One region of the Pseudomonas sp. TE21394 genome, then DNA from elsewhere that is predicted to be linked to it. Evidence: riboswitches for the same ligand, from Rfam matches in the RefSeq annotation. Region 1 holds a riboswitch; each other region holds the start of a gene.
What was found. A riboswitch is a leader RNA that binds a small molecule or an ion and turns the genes downstream of it on or off. The one in region 1 is predicted to bind cobalamin.
Positions count from the first base shown of each region.

Region 2: it holds a riboswitch for cobalamin, as region 1 does, so the genes downstream of both, ACVWZT_RS23910 (ABC transporter substrate-binding protein) here and ACVWZT_RS22020 (CbtB domain-containing protein) in region 1, are expected to answer to the same signal.
Region 3: it holds a riboswitch for cobalamin, as region 1 does, so the genes downstream of both, cobW (cobalamin biosynthesis protein CobW) here and ACVWZT_RS22020 (CbtB domain-containing protein) in region 1, are expected to answer to the same signal.

Region 1 is NZ_JBSRZR010000001.1:4,790,047-4,794,392, reverse strand. Features, by position in the region: gene ACVWZT_RS22040 (DUF1272 domain-containing protein) at 82-333, opposite strand; gene cobM (precorrin-4 C(11)-methyltransferase) at 400-1,152, opposite strand; gene ACVWZT_RS22030 (cobalamin biosynthesis protein) at 1,185-1,571, opposite strand; gene ACVWZT_RS22025 (CbtA family protein) at 1,571-2,257, opposite strand; gene ACVWZT_RS22020 (CbtB domain-containing protein) at 2,267-2,455, opposite strand; cobalamin riboswitch at 2,548-2,768, opposite strand; gene ACVWZT_RS22015 (GNAT family N-acetyltransferase) at 2,868-3,347, opposite strand; gene ACVWZT_RS22010 (LysE family translocator) at 3,471-4,100, shown strand; gene ACVWZT_RS22005 (alpha/beta fold hydrolase) at 4,122-4,346, shown strand, end outside.
Region 2 is NZ_JBSRZR010000001.1:5,211,362-5,215,707, reverse strand. Features, by position in the region: gene ACVWZT_RS23920 (ABC transporter ATP-binding protein) at 1-326, opposite strand, end outside; gene ACVWZT_RS23915 (FecCD family ABC transporter permease) at 323-1,339, opposite strand; gene ACVWZT_RS23910 (ABC transporter substrate-binding protein) at 1,339-2,349, opposite strand; cobalamin riboswitch at 2,461-2,657, opposite strand; gene ACVWZT_RS23905 (DUF1624 domain-containing protein) at 2,685-3,851, opposite strand; gene ACVWZT_RS23900 (N-acetyltransferase family protein) at 3,975-4,346, opposite strand, start outside.
Region 3 is NZ_JBSRZR010000001.1:4,905,294-4,909,639, forward strand. Features, by position in the region: gene cobN (cobaltochelatase subunit CobN) at 1-635, opposite strand, end outside; gene cobW (cobalamin biosynthesis protein CobW) at 639-1,706, opposite strand; cobalamin riboswitch at 1,807-2,019, opposite strand; gene ACVWZT_RS22495 (branched-chain amino acid aminotransferase) at 2,307-3,326, shown strand; gene ACVWZT_RS22500 (multidrug/biocide efflux PACE transporter) at 3,407-3,862, opposite strand; gene ACVWZT_RS22505 (LysR family transcriptional regulator) at 3,957-4,346, shown strand, end outside.

The sequences.
Region 1 (4,346 bases):
TTGAAAACCTCCGCGTTTATTGTTGAAAAGTCCTACAAAGGAGGGGAGGCACCGCCCTGGCAAAGCGGCGATGCCGGTTTTTCAGGCCGGGCTGGTGCAGGCGGGATGTGCCTTGTTCACGCGCTGGGTGGAGGCGGGACTATTGGCCAGGGCCTGGCCGACCCGTGGCGGGCGGCCCACCAGCTGGCCGGAGCAGTTCGGGCAACGGCCGTGGAAACGGGTTTCAGCACAGGCGCGACAGAATGTACATTCGAACGAGCAGATCAGCGCGTTGGTGCTGTCGCCTGGCAGGTCGGTATCGCAGCATTCGCAGTTGGGGCGTAGCTCCAGCATTGGCATGACTCCTGTTCGCAGGTGGGAACACGGAGTCTGCTACGCCTGCGACGCGCCTGGCAATGCTCACTCGCCAGGGCGGTAAAGATGGGCGTGCCCGGCACGGTACAAGGCCGACTCGGCAAACGGTGTGTCGCCCAGAACATGACCGACCAGGATCAGCGCGGTGCGCCGAAAGCCCTTGGCTGCCAAGCGCTCGACGATATTGCCCAGGGTGCCGCGCACCCAGTCCTGGTCTGGCCAGGTGGCGCGATGCACCACCGCCACCGGGCACTGCGCGCCGTAGTGCGGCAGCAACTCATCGACAATGCGCGGAAGGTGCTTGACTCCCAGGTGAATCGCCAGGGTGCTGCCATGCCGCGCGAGGTCGCCCAGTTGCTCGCCAGGCGGCATTGGCGAGCTGTCGCCATAGCGGGTCAGGATCACCGTTTGTGCGACTTGAGGCAGGGTCAGTTCGCAGCCGAGCAGGGCGGCGCTGGCCGCTGTGGCGGTGACTCCGGGAATGATCTGGTAGTCGATGCCCAGTGCCTGCAGGTGGCGGATCTGCTCGCCAATGGCACCGTACAGGCTGGGGTCGCCACTGTGTACCCGGGCGACGTCACGGCCTTGCTCGTGCGCATCGCGCATGGCCGCGATGATCTGTTCCAGGTGCAGTTCGGCGCTGTTGATCACGGTATCGGCCTGATGGCCCTCAAGCACCGCGGCTGGCACCAGCGAGCCGGCATAGATGATCACCTGGCACTGGCGGATCAGCCGTTGCCCCTTGATCGTGATCAGTTCCGGGTCGCCGGGCCCGGCGCCGATGAAATAGACCGTCATGATAGTCCTTGCAGGAAGTTGCGGTGGAACGTTCACCAGGCCAGGGCGAGGGTGGCCGGCCCCAGTACCTGGCGGGTCAGCAGCAACCTGGCGGTACCACGGCGCTCGCTGGCCAGCGCCAATGCTGCGCTTTCTGCGACGCCCCAGCAGCCGCTGTGGGCATGGGCGGCGGCAGAGCGGTGGCTGAGCAGCGCTTCGTAGGCTTGCAGTTGCCGGGTATGGTACAGCACCAGCGGCACAGCAAGGCGTGCGGCCAGCTGTTGCAGCCCGGGCTCGTCGGCTTTGAGGCTGACGCTGGCGATGCCATGCAGGTCGGCAAGCGCCAGGCCCCGGTTGTTCAGAGCCTGGCGCAGCAGTGCTTCCAAGGCATCCGCCGGGCAACCCCGGCGGCAGCCGAAGCCGGCGAAAAAAGCCCGCATCAGGCCCGGCGGGTGCGGCGGAACAGCCAGGCGCTGAGCATACCCAGAGCCAGCCAGAAGGCGGCATTGGTCAACCAGGAGGCCAGCTTGAACTGGGCTTCCAGCGCTTCAGGGGCGAGGCTTGCATGCACCTCGGGTTGTGGCGCGCCAACCACATGCGGGATTACCAGCAGCGCGGTGCCCAGCACTTTCAGCAGCCAGTGGCGGGCGAACACCAGCAGGGCCAGGCCAGCGGCGGTAGCGCTCGCCGTGCCGACCCACCAGGCCTGGCGTTGCCCCAGGTCGGCGGCAGCGGTGCCTGGCAGTTCCGGCGGCAGGCCCAGGGTAGGGGCCAGGCAGAACACGGCGAAGCCCGCCAGGCCCCACAGTGCCCCGGTGCCGATACGCTGCGGTTCGCGCAGGCTGTACAGGGCAGCCAGGATCAGGGCGAAGCCGACCGCGACCACCAGGTTGCCACCGGTGGTCGACAGTACCCGTTGCCAGCCGTCTTCCGGTGACCAGGCTTCGGCGGCGTGCTCATGGGCTGGCACCTCGCTGCCATGTTCGTGATGAGCCGCTGGTGCCGACGACTCGTAGGTTTCCGCTTGGAGAATCAGCGGGGCGACCCAGAAACTTTGCAACAGGGTCAGCAACAAGGCCGCAAGCAGCCCGCTGAAGCCCGCGGTGCGGGCAATGCGCATGATCATCAGGCGTACTCAGTGGCAGGGGAAGGCGGCGCTGTGGCGGGTGTCGTGGGCAGCGTTGTGCACGGCCTCGATGTGTGAGAAACCAGCGAAATACACCAGGCACAGGCCCAACAGGCTGGCGCCGACGGCGATGACGACACGCTGGCTGAGGGTGACCGGGGTGGTAATGCTGTGTTGCTTGGCGCTGGTGACGGGCATGACGCGTTCCTCTGCTTTTTGGGGCAACGGGCAAGCGCGGCAGCCCCGGGCGTGACTACCCAGGGGAATGCAACAGCGCCCGCCCACCGCGGGGTGTTCATGAACGCCAGGCCGGTCTCCGGGCTTGCGAGGAGGAGCCGGGCTCCTGGAAAGCGTCACCTTCCCATGCCCGCCTGCGGGCTCAGTGGTATTGACGCTTCGCTCGCTTACCGTTGCGGGGGCAGCACCGGCTTTGTCCGGCCCTGAGCGAGGGCCTGTGACGCACCGGTTTCCCGTTTCACCCCAAGGGGGCACCTGAACGCGAGGTGTAAGAAGAGCATGGGTTGGGCGTGGCGTCAATCGCCAGCACCGCTGCGACCCCGCGTTGCGCCGCGCGGGTGTAGCACAACCCGGCCAGGTGCGAAGGGCTGGATCAACCGCGCGCAAAGGCTGCCAGCTTGTCGCCATCCAGCCGGTAGCGCACCCACTCGTCCTGCGCTTCGGCCCCAAGCGACTGGTAGAAGCCTATCGCCGGCTCGTTCCAGTCCAGCACGCTCCATTCGAGCCGTCCGCACTGGTTGGCCACCGCTTCGCGGGCAATGTGCCGCAGCAATTGCCGACCGGCGCCGTCGCCGCGCTGTTCCGGGGTCACGTACAGGTCTTCGAGGTAGATGCCGTTGCGCCCGAGCCAGGTCGAGTAGCTGTAGAAATACACGGCGAAACCGATGGCCTGGCCGTCACGCTCGCAGATCAGGCTGTGCACTGTGCTGCCCGCACCGAACAGGCTGTGCTCGATGTCGGCAATACTGGCGACCACCTCGTGGCGGGCGCGTTCGTACTCGGCCAGCTCGGTGATGAAGGCCAGGATCTGCTCGGCATCAGCGGCGACGGCAGGGCGAATGGTGACGGTCATGGCGGGGCTTCCTTGGGCACATGTTGGCGGTACAGTGATGTGTATCTATGTATTTTATTGAAACTGTACCAGTCGCCAGCACGGCGACTCCGTTAGTGTGACAGCACTGATGAAGAAAATGGAATGCCCACCATGCTTGCCTCTGCCGACCTGCTGACTGCCTTCGTGCTGTTCGCCTTCGTGTCCTCGATCACACCGGGGCCTAACAACACCATGCTGCTGGCCTCGGGGGTGAACTTCGGTGTGCGCCGCTCGATTCCCCACGCCATGGGCATCAGCGTCGGTTTCATGGTGATGGTGCTCGCCGTAGGCCTGGGCCTGGGCGAGGTGTTCAAGGCCTGGCCGGCGCTGTACACAGTACTGCGCTACAGTGGCGCGGCCTACCTGCTGTATCTGGCCTGGAAGATCGCCACCTCCGGGCCGGTCGGCACGGCCTCGTCCGCCGCCCGCAAACCGCTGGGCTTCTGGGGGGCTGCGGCGTTCCAGTGGGTCAACCCCAAGGCCTGGGTGATGGCGGTCGGAGCCATTACCACCTACACGCCGGCGCAAGGCTATGTAGCCAATGTGATCGTGATTGCCGCCCTGTTCGCCCTGGTCAACCTGCCCAGCGTCGGGGTATGGGTGATGTTCGGCAGCGCCCTGCGCAACCTGTTGCAGAACCCGCGCTGGCTGATGCTGTTCAATGTCCTGATGGCCTTGCTGCTGGTTATTTCACTGTACCCGCTGCTGTTTGTAGAATCGGCGTTTTCCTGAGCCCGCGAGTACCCCAAGCCGATGCAGTTGCTTCCCTGGTCACACCAATGCGCTGAAGGCTTCACCCTGCGTGGCTGGCGAACCCCGGCCAGTGGCCGGCCGCTGCTGCATTTCCTGCACGGCAACGGCTTTTGCTGCTTGTCCTACCAGCCCATGCTGATGCGTCTGGGTGAACATTTCGATCTGTGGCTGAGCGATGTCCAAGGCCATGGCGACAGCGACCATGGTGGGGCATTTCGCGGCTGG
Region 2 (4,346 bases), 420 kb from region 1:
CCGAGGGCAACGGCGTCGAATACGCTGATGGCATCAAGGGTGTCGGCCTGCTGTTCGACCAGCGCCAGGGCCTGCGCAATACGCCGGCGGGGCAACTGCGCCAGCGGTTCGCCCAGTAACTGCACGCTGCCGCTGCCTGGCTTGCGCAGCCCGGCAAGCACCTTCAGCAATGAGGATTTGCCGGAGCCGTTGGGGCCGATGATGCCCAGCGTTTCGCCCGCGACGACGTGCAGGTCTATCTCGTGTAACACAGCATTGCCGCCAAGCTGCAGGCCCAGGCCCTGGCAACTCAGGGGCGAAAAGTCCACAGTGGTCATGGCGGTCATGGGCGCCCCCGACGGCTGACCAGGATCAATGCGAACACCGGTGCGCCGATCAGTGCGGTAACCACACCCACGGGGATCACCTGGCCAGGAATCAGGGTGCGCGACAGGATGTCGGCGGCGATCAGGAACAGTGCGCCACCCAGCGCGCTGGCGGGCAGCAGTCGGCTGTGCCGTGGACCGAGCAGCAAGCGCAGCGCATGGGGAATCACCAGCCCGACGAAACCGATGGCACCGACGATCGATACCATGACGGCGGTGACCAGGGCTGCGCAACTGATCAGCAGCAACTGGGTACGCCGTACCGGTATGCCCAGCGATGCTGCCGAGTCGGCACCGAAGGTAAACGCATCCAGTGTGCGGCGGTGCCACAGACACACCAGCAGCCCGAACAATGCCACTGGCATGGCCAGCCACACCGAAGGCCAGCGCACGCCGCTGAGGTTGCCCAGCAGCCAGAACAGGATGCCGCGCGCCTGCTCGGCCGTGGCCGACATGGTAATGAGCAGCGCGGTGAGGGCATTGAACAGTTGCGAGCCGGCGATGCCGGCAAGGATGACCTGGGCGTTGCCGCTGCCGCTGCCGGCCATGCGCGCCAGCACCAGCACCAGGGCGAACGCCGCCAGGGCGCCGAGGAAGGCGCCGGCGGACATGCTCAACGCCAGGCTACCGAAGCCCAGCAAGCCGACCAGCACCGCACCGGTCGAGGCGCCGGCGGACAACCCCAGCAGGTAGGGCTCGGCCAACGGGTTGCGCAACAGCGCCTGGAGCACCACGCCGCAGGTGGCCAGGCCGGCGCCGCAGGCCGCGGCAACCAGGGTACGGGTCAGGCGGTAACTCCAGACGATCCCGGCATCGATCGGGTCGACCGGGTAGCCGGCCTGCCACAGCTGGTTGGCCAGGACCTGGGCGACCACAGTGGTTGCCAGGTTGCTCTCGCCGATGGCGGTACCGGCCAGCACGGCCAACAGCAGCGCCGCCAGGGCCATCGCCACGGAGAATGACAGACGCATCATCACTGGCCTGCGTTGCCGCTGGCGAAGGCGGCGGACAAGGTCTGCAGGCCGCTGAACAGGCGGATGCCAGCCTGCATGGCGTCGGCATCGAGGATGATGATGCGGTTCTGCCGCACCGCTTCCATGTTGCGGGTTACCGGGTCGCTGTGCAGGAATGCCAGCTTCTTCTGATAGTCGTCGGCGGGGTAGCGGCGACGGTCCATGCGGGCGATGATCAGCCAGGTGGGGTTGGCCTTGGCCAGGGTTTCCCAGCCTACGGTCGGCCATTCTTCGGTGGACGTCACCACGTTGCGCACGCCGAGGGTGCGCAGCATGAAATCGGCAACACCCTGACGGCCCGCTACGTAGGGTGCGATGCCCAGGTCGGCGCTGGAGAACCAGAACAGCGCCGAGGTGGTGGACAGGTCCTTGCCGGCCAGCTGTGCCCTGGCACTATCCAGGCGGCCTTTCAGCTCGGCGTTGAGGGCACTGCCGCGCGCCTGGACATCGAAGATCTCGGCCAGCTGGTTGACGCTCTTGTAGATGCTGTCGACCTGGAATGCCTGCAGGCGGGTGCCATCGGCACCGACCAGGTTGTCCTTGCCTTCGCAGTCCGATGGCAACAGGTAGGTGGGGATGTTCAATTCGTCGAACTGTTCGCGGGTGGCTACCGCGCCCTGGGCCCCGACCATCCATTCGAACTGCACCGTCACCAGTTGCGGGCGCTTGCCGACCACCGCCTCGAAGCTGGGCTCGTTGTCGGCCAGGCGCGGCACCTTGGCGTTCTGTGCCTGGTACTCGGGCAGTACGTTGTTGAACCACAGCGAGGTGCCTGTCAGCCGGTCGCCCAGCCCCAGTGCGTAGAGCATTTCGGTACTGGCCTGGCCAATGGTGACGACGCGTTCCGGTGCCTGGACGAAGGTCTGCGGCTTGCCGCAGTTATCAATCGTCAGCGGATAGTGGGTGGCTGCGGCCTGGGCCAGGCCAGTGAGGCCGAGGCTGGCAAGCAGGGTGGCGAAACGGGGCAGCATGCTGGGCGATCTCCTATCGGACAGTTCGGGTGAGGAACGCACGGACAGGCATCGCCGGGCCCCTGCTGACTGCAGGGGCAACACTGATGGCCAATCCCGGACACCCCGCCGGTTGGTGAATGTAGGCCGGCAGGTCTCCTGACTGATGCGTCATGGCCTGGCTCCGGCCTTCCCGGGTCAACGACCCAGTGGCATTGGTGGAGCAGGCTCGGCACCTACAGTTGCGGGGGCAGTTCCGTTTGGCCCGTTGCTTGGGCCTGGGATTCCCTATTGATTCCGTGATGGAAACCGGCGGCCGGCATGGTAGACCATCGTGCCGCCAGGTGAAACGCTTTTCACAAGTACTTCAGCCAGCCGATGTCACGCCGCCGCGCCTTGAGCCGGGCGAACCAGCGCACTGGCAGGTACAGTGAAACCGCCAGCAGCACCGCCCCCAGCCATACGGCAGTGATGCCATCGAAACCGAAGTAGTCACCCTGGTTGCGGCCGTACAGCGCCACGCTGGCCAGGTACAGCAGCTTCAGCACATACAGGTGCAGCAGGTAGAAGAACATCGGCGCCGCGCCGAATACCGCCAGGCCATTGATCCAGCGCGCCTGGCCGGCGCGTTCGAAAGCGCGCAGCAACAGCAGGCCGCAACCCAGGGTGAGTGCCAGGAACAGTAGCGAGGGCGGGTACTTGGTGATGTTGAAGAAGCTCATGAGGGTTTGCGTAAGCGTAGGGTAAAGGCTCCACGGTGCCTCGCCGTAGCCGTTGAACAGGCGCAGCACGACAAAGCCAAGCAACGCGGCCAGGCCGGACCGCAGCAAGCGTTGCTGGCGCTGAGCAAGATCGCTGCTGCGGGCGAACCAGGGGCCCAGGCCATAGCCCAGGGCGATCACGCCGATCCACGGCAGTACCGGGTAGGAGGTGCGCAGGCGCAGGTTGTCGGAGACTTCCAACCAGCCCCGATCATGCAGGATCGCCCAGGGGACATGCAGGGCAGATCCGACATCGAAGTGCACAGTGTCGAGCAGGTTATGCCCCGCGACGAGGGTTGCGCCCAGGCCGATCAGCGCGCCACGTGGCAGCCACACCAGCAGCGACAGGGCGATCATGCTGATGCCGATGGCCCAGATCACCTGCAGGTAGATGACGCTTGGCGGCAGCTGGAAAGTCCAGGCGAAGTTGACCAGGGTGAATTCCAGCACCACCAGGAACAGACCGCGCTTGAACAGGAATGCCGAGACATCGCCGCGGCCCTGGTGCTTTTCGCCATACAGCCAGGCCGACAAGCCAGTCAGCAGGACGAACACCGGTGCGCACAGGTGGGCCAGGGTGCGGCTGAAGAACAGCGCGGGCTCGGTGGTGTCGATGGCCATCGGATCGCTGACCTGACGATGCAGGAAAAAGGTCTCGCGCACGTGGTCGAGGAGCATGAACAGGATCACCAGGCCGCGCAGGGCATCGATGCTCTGCAGGCGCTGGGTGAGCAGGGTGGGGGTGGCACTGGCGCTTGTCATGGCGGGTCGCTGTAGGAATGGATGTCAAATGAAACGTTATCTTATAACTAATTGCTCCCAGGTTGGTAGAGGTTTTTGCCCGTGCCGGCCTGTTCGCGGGCAGGCCGGTTCGGCAAGAAGCGCTTAGCGCCCGCGTCGCCGCGAAACCCGCGCCTCGATATTCTTGCGCCCGATCAGCAGCGGCGGTTTTTCCACTACCGGTTCATCCGCGAGCCACTTGTACATCACCAGGCAGTCCACCAGCCCGAGGCTGGCATGGCGATAGGCCTTGGGCAAACGGCCAACGGTTTCGAAGCCGAGCTTGTGCCACAGCGCCACCGCCACTTCGTTGGTGGCAACCACCGAGTTGAACTGCAACGCCAGAAAGCCTTCCTGGCGTGCCAGTTTCTGCGAATGTTCACACATCAACCGCGCCACACCCCGGCCACGGGCGCGCTCGCAGACCATATAGCCGCAATTGCCCACGTGCGCCCCAGGCCCGGCGGCGTTGGGCTT
Region 3 (4,346 bases), 120 kb from region 1:
TGCAGGTGCGAGCGGTAGAACAGCAGCGGTGCCACCGGCTGTTCGGGATGCCACTGCGGGTACCAGTCCTGCAGCGTGGCGCTGCCCTTGGCCGGGTGATACACCGCAGTGCGCGGCAAGGGCTGTGGCTCGTCCCACGGATAGTCGCGGCCCAGCCACTGGCTGGCCAGGCAGTTGAACAGGTTGATGGCATTGGCCTTGCCGCCCTGGCGCAGGTAATGCCAGAGGCGCTCGGCCTGCTCGTCGCTGACGGTGCCCAGGCGGGTCAGCTCCGGGTCCGGGCGATCATCGCCCGGCACCAGGATCAGCTGTACGCCACGGGCAGCCAGCTCGACCAGTTGCTCGACACCATAGCGCCAGTAACCCACGCCACCGTGCAGCGACACCAGGATGAGTTTGGCATGGCGCAGCACCTGGTCGACGTACAGGTCGACCGAGGCATGGTTCTGCACCTGCATCGGGTTGGCCAGGCGCAGGCTGGGAAAATCCTCGGGCAACAGCTCGGCGGTATCAGCGAGCAATGCCAGGTGCGAATCGCCGCTGCAGAGGATCACCAGCTCGGCGGGGGTCTGGCCAAGGTCGGCAATGCTGTCATCCGGCACGAAGCCGCCGGGCTGGGTCCGCAGCAGGTGCATGGGTCAGGCGCCCAGGGCCTGGCGCAGGCGTGCTTCCAGACGGGCAGCGTCGAGGTCCTGGCCGATCAGCACCAGGCGGGTGATGCGTGGCTCGTCGGCACGCCAGGCGCGGTCGAAGTGCTTGTCGAAACGGGTACCCACACCTTGCACGAGCAAGCGCATCGGCTTGCCCGGGATGGCGGCGAAGCCTTTGGCGCGCAGGATGCCGAAGTCGAACACCAATTGGGTCAGGGCATCGAGCAGCAGGCTTTCGTCGGCCTCTGGCAAGTCGATCGAGATCGAATCGAAGGCGTCGTGGTCATGCTCGTCATGGTCATCGCCATCATGGTGCGCATCGTGGTGGGTGCGGCGGCCATCGATGTGCGCCTCGGCTTCGGCGCCCACGCCCAACAGCACGTCCAGTGGCAGCTTGCCGCTGCTGGCTTCGATCACCTTGACTGCCGGTGGCAGTTCTTCGGCCACTTCGGCGCGGACCTTGGCCAGGCCCGCAGCGTCGATCAGGTCGGCCTTGTTCAGCACCACCAGGTCGGCGCTGGCCAACTGGTCGGCGAACAGTTCGTGCAGCGGCGACTCGTGGTCGAGGTTGGGGTCGAGCTTGCGCTGGGCATCGACCTGCTCCGGGTAGGCGGCAAAGGTGCCGGCGGCCACCGCTGGGCTGTCGACCACGGTAATCACCGCATCGACGGTGCAGGCATTGCGGATTTCCGGCCACTGGAACGCTTGCACCAGTGGCTTGGGCAGGGCCAGGCCGCTGGTTTCGATGAGGATATGGTCGAGGTCGCCGCGGCGTGCCACCAGCTCGCGCATGACCGGGAAGAACTCTTCCTGCACGGTGCAGCACAAGCAGCCGTTGGCCAGTTCGTAGACCCGTCCGCTGGCTTCCTCCTCGGTGCAACCGATGCTGCATTGCTTGAGGATTTCACCGTCGATGCCCAGCTCGCCGAACTCGTTGACGATCACCGCGATGCGGCGGCCCTGGGCATTGTCGAGCATGTGCCGCAACAAGGTGGTCTTGCCCGAGCCGAGGAAGCCGGTGACGATGGTGACGGGAAGCTTGGCCAGTGTTTTCATGTCGCATTGCCCTTGGCAGATTGGCGCGGGCATGCAGGACGACAGCCGCAGGCCAGGCCAGCCGGGCTTGTTCGCCACCGGATCACCCCGCCCGGTTGAAAGTCGAAAACGTGACGAGGCAGGTCTCCTGGCTTGCACCACTCCAGTTGCACGCCGCTGCGGCAGGCTGGCAGGACGACGCCTTCCCGCGCGCTGGCGCAGTGGCTGTGTCGATCCGTTGTCGATGCTTACAGTTGCGGGGGCAGCCGCGGCTCGTACCGCGTTCCCGTCTTAGCTTCGGCCTGGCCGAAGAACCTCGAAGTGGCAAGGCTACGCAGTGGTTGGCGGGTGGTCAACCATTGGCTCGCCGCGATTCTTTTGGCGCCTGTGAGATCGAGCGCCGCCCGCGCGGCGCTCGATCTCACAGGCGCCGATAATAATATGACAATCACCTTGCAGCCTCGATGCAGTACCTGCGCCTGCAGCACCCGCAAACAATGCATCGCAGGCTGTCAATTCGTGACTGGCCGTTCCCGATCTGCCGCGGATGTATTATGGTGGCGTGGTGCGCGTATAACAGCAGCCCGATCGATTGGGCACTTGCAAGACAATGAGGGTGTCATGAGCAACGAAAGCATTAACTGGGACAAGCTGGGTTTCGACTACATCAAGACCGACAAACGCTACCTGTCCGTATGGCGCAATGGCGAGTGGGACAAAGGCACCCTGACCGAAGACAACGTGCTGCACATCAGTGAAGGCTCCACGGCCCTGCACTACGGCCAGCAATGCTTCGAAGGCCTCAAGGCCTACCGCTGCAAGGACGGTTCGATCAACCTGTTCCGCCCGGACCAGAACGCCGCGCGCATGCAACGCAGCTGCGCCCGCCTGCTGATGCCGCAGGTGCCGACCGATGTGTTCATCGAGGCGTGCAAGCAAGTGGTCAAGGCCAACGAGAAGTTCGTCCCGCCACATGGCAAAGGCGCCCTCTACCTGCGCCCGTTCGTGATCGGCACCGGTGACAACATTGGCGTGCGCACCGCCCCGGAGTTCATCTTCTCGATCTTCGCCATCCCGGTTGGCTCGTACTTCAAGGGCGGCATGAAGCCGCACAACTTCCAGATTTCCAGCTTTGACCGCGCGGCCCCGCAAGGCACTGGCGCGGCCAAGGTCGGTGGCAACTACGCCGCCAGCCTGCAGCCGGGCGCTGAAGCGAAGAAAGCCAATTTTGCCGACGCGATCTACCTCGACCCGCTGACCCACACCAAGATCGAGGAAGTCGGTTCGGCCAACTTCTTCGGCATCACCGCCAACAACGAATTCGTCACCCCGAAATCGGCCTCGGTACTGCCGGGCATCACCCGCCTGTCGCTGATGGAACTGGCGCAATCGCGCCTGGGCCTGACCGTGATCGAAGGCGATGTCGAGATCAACAAGCTGGACCGTTTCGTCGAAGCTGGCGCCTGCGGTACTGCTGCGGTGATTACCCCGATCGGCGGCATCGAGTACAACGGCAAGCTGCACGTGTTCCATGACCTGGAAAAGGTCGGCCCGATCACCCAGAAGCTGTACAACGAGCTGACCGGTATCCAGAGCGGTGATATCGAAGCACCGGCTGGCTGGATCGTCAAAGTCGCCTGAAGCGCCTTGGTGGAATGAAAACGGGGCATGCCAGCAATGGCATGCCCCGTTTTTGTTGCATTCATGGAACTTGCGCGCTCCTACAGGTTTCGTGTCGGGCTGGTGAGTTGTACAGCACGGCGCTGCACGAACAGGTGCCGAGCCCTGTCGAACACCCAGTTGTACAGCACGGTGTAGGGCAGGATGATCACGAAGAAACCCAGCTCCACCATGAACGCCTGTACCAGTGAAATGTCCAGCATCCACGCCGCCAGCGGCAGGCACCAGACCACCAGCCCCGCCTCGAAACCCAGGCCGTGCACAAACCGTGCACGGCCTGTCCAGTGGATCCGCTCAAGCCGCACATGGCGATCGACCAGTGCGTTATAGAACATGTTCCACAGCATCGCGATCAGCGACAGCATCACCGCCAGCGTCCCCGTGGTTGCCAGCGACTTGCCCATGACCCATGACAGCAGCGGCGCACACAGCAGCACGGCGAACACTTCATAACCAACGGCATGAACCAGGCGTTCAATGAGAGAAACGTTTTTCATGGCAAAGCCCATCATGTTTGCGTGAGTCGTGCTTCCCATTTTCTTTGCTAAAACTGATACTCGCGACATAGCTACCATCGGTTTTATCAATACTATGCGCTACTCACCCGAAGCTCTGCTCGCCTTTGTCGAAGCCGCATCGCTGGGCTCGTTCTCTGCGGCCGCACGCAAGCTGCGTAAAAGCCAGTCCACCATCAGCATCGCCATCGCCAATTTCGAGGCCGATATCGGCTGCCCATTGTTCAACCGCAGCGGTCGCCACCCGACGTTGAACCAGGCGGGCCGACAAGTGTTGAGCCATGTCGAGGCGATTCTCGATGCCAGTGCCCAACTTGATGCCTTGGCGATACGGCTGTCGGAAAATGTCGAGGCGCTGGTGTCCGTGGTGATGTCGGACAGTTACAGCGTCACCTTCCAGGGCGCGCTGATCGCCCGCTTTGCCGAGCGATATCCGCATACCGAGCTGCGCTGCGGGCCGTCAGAA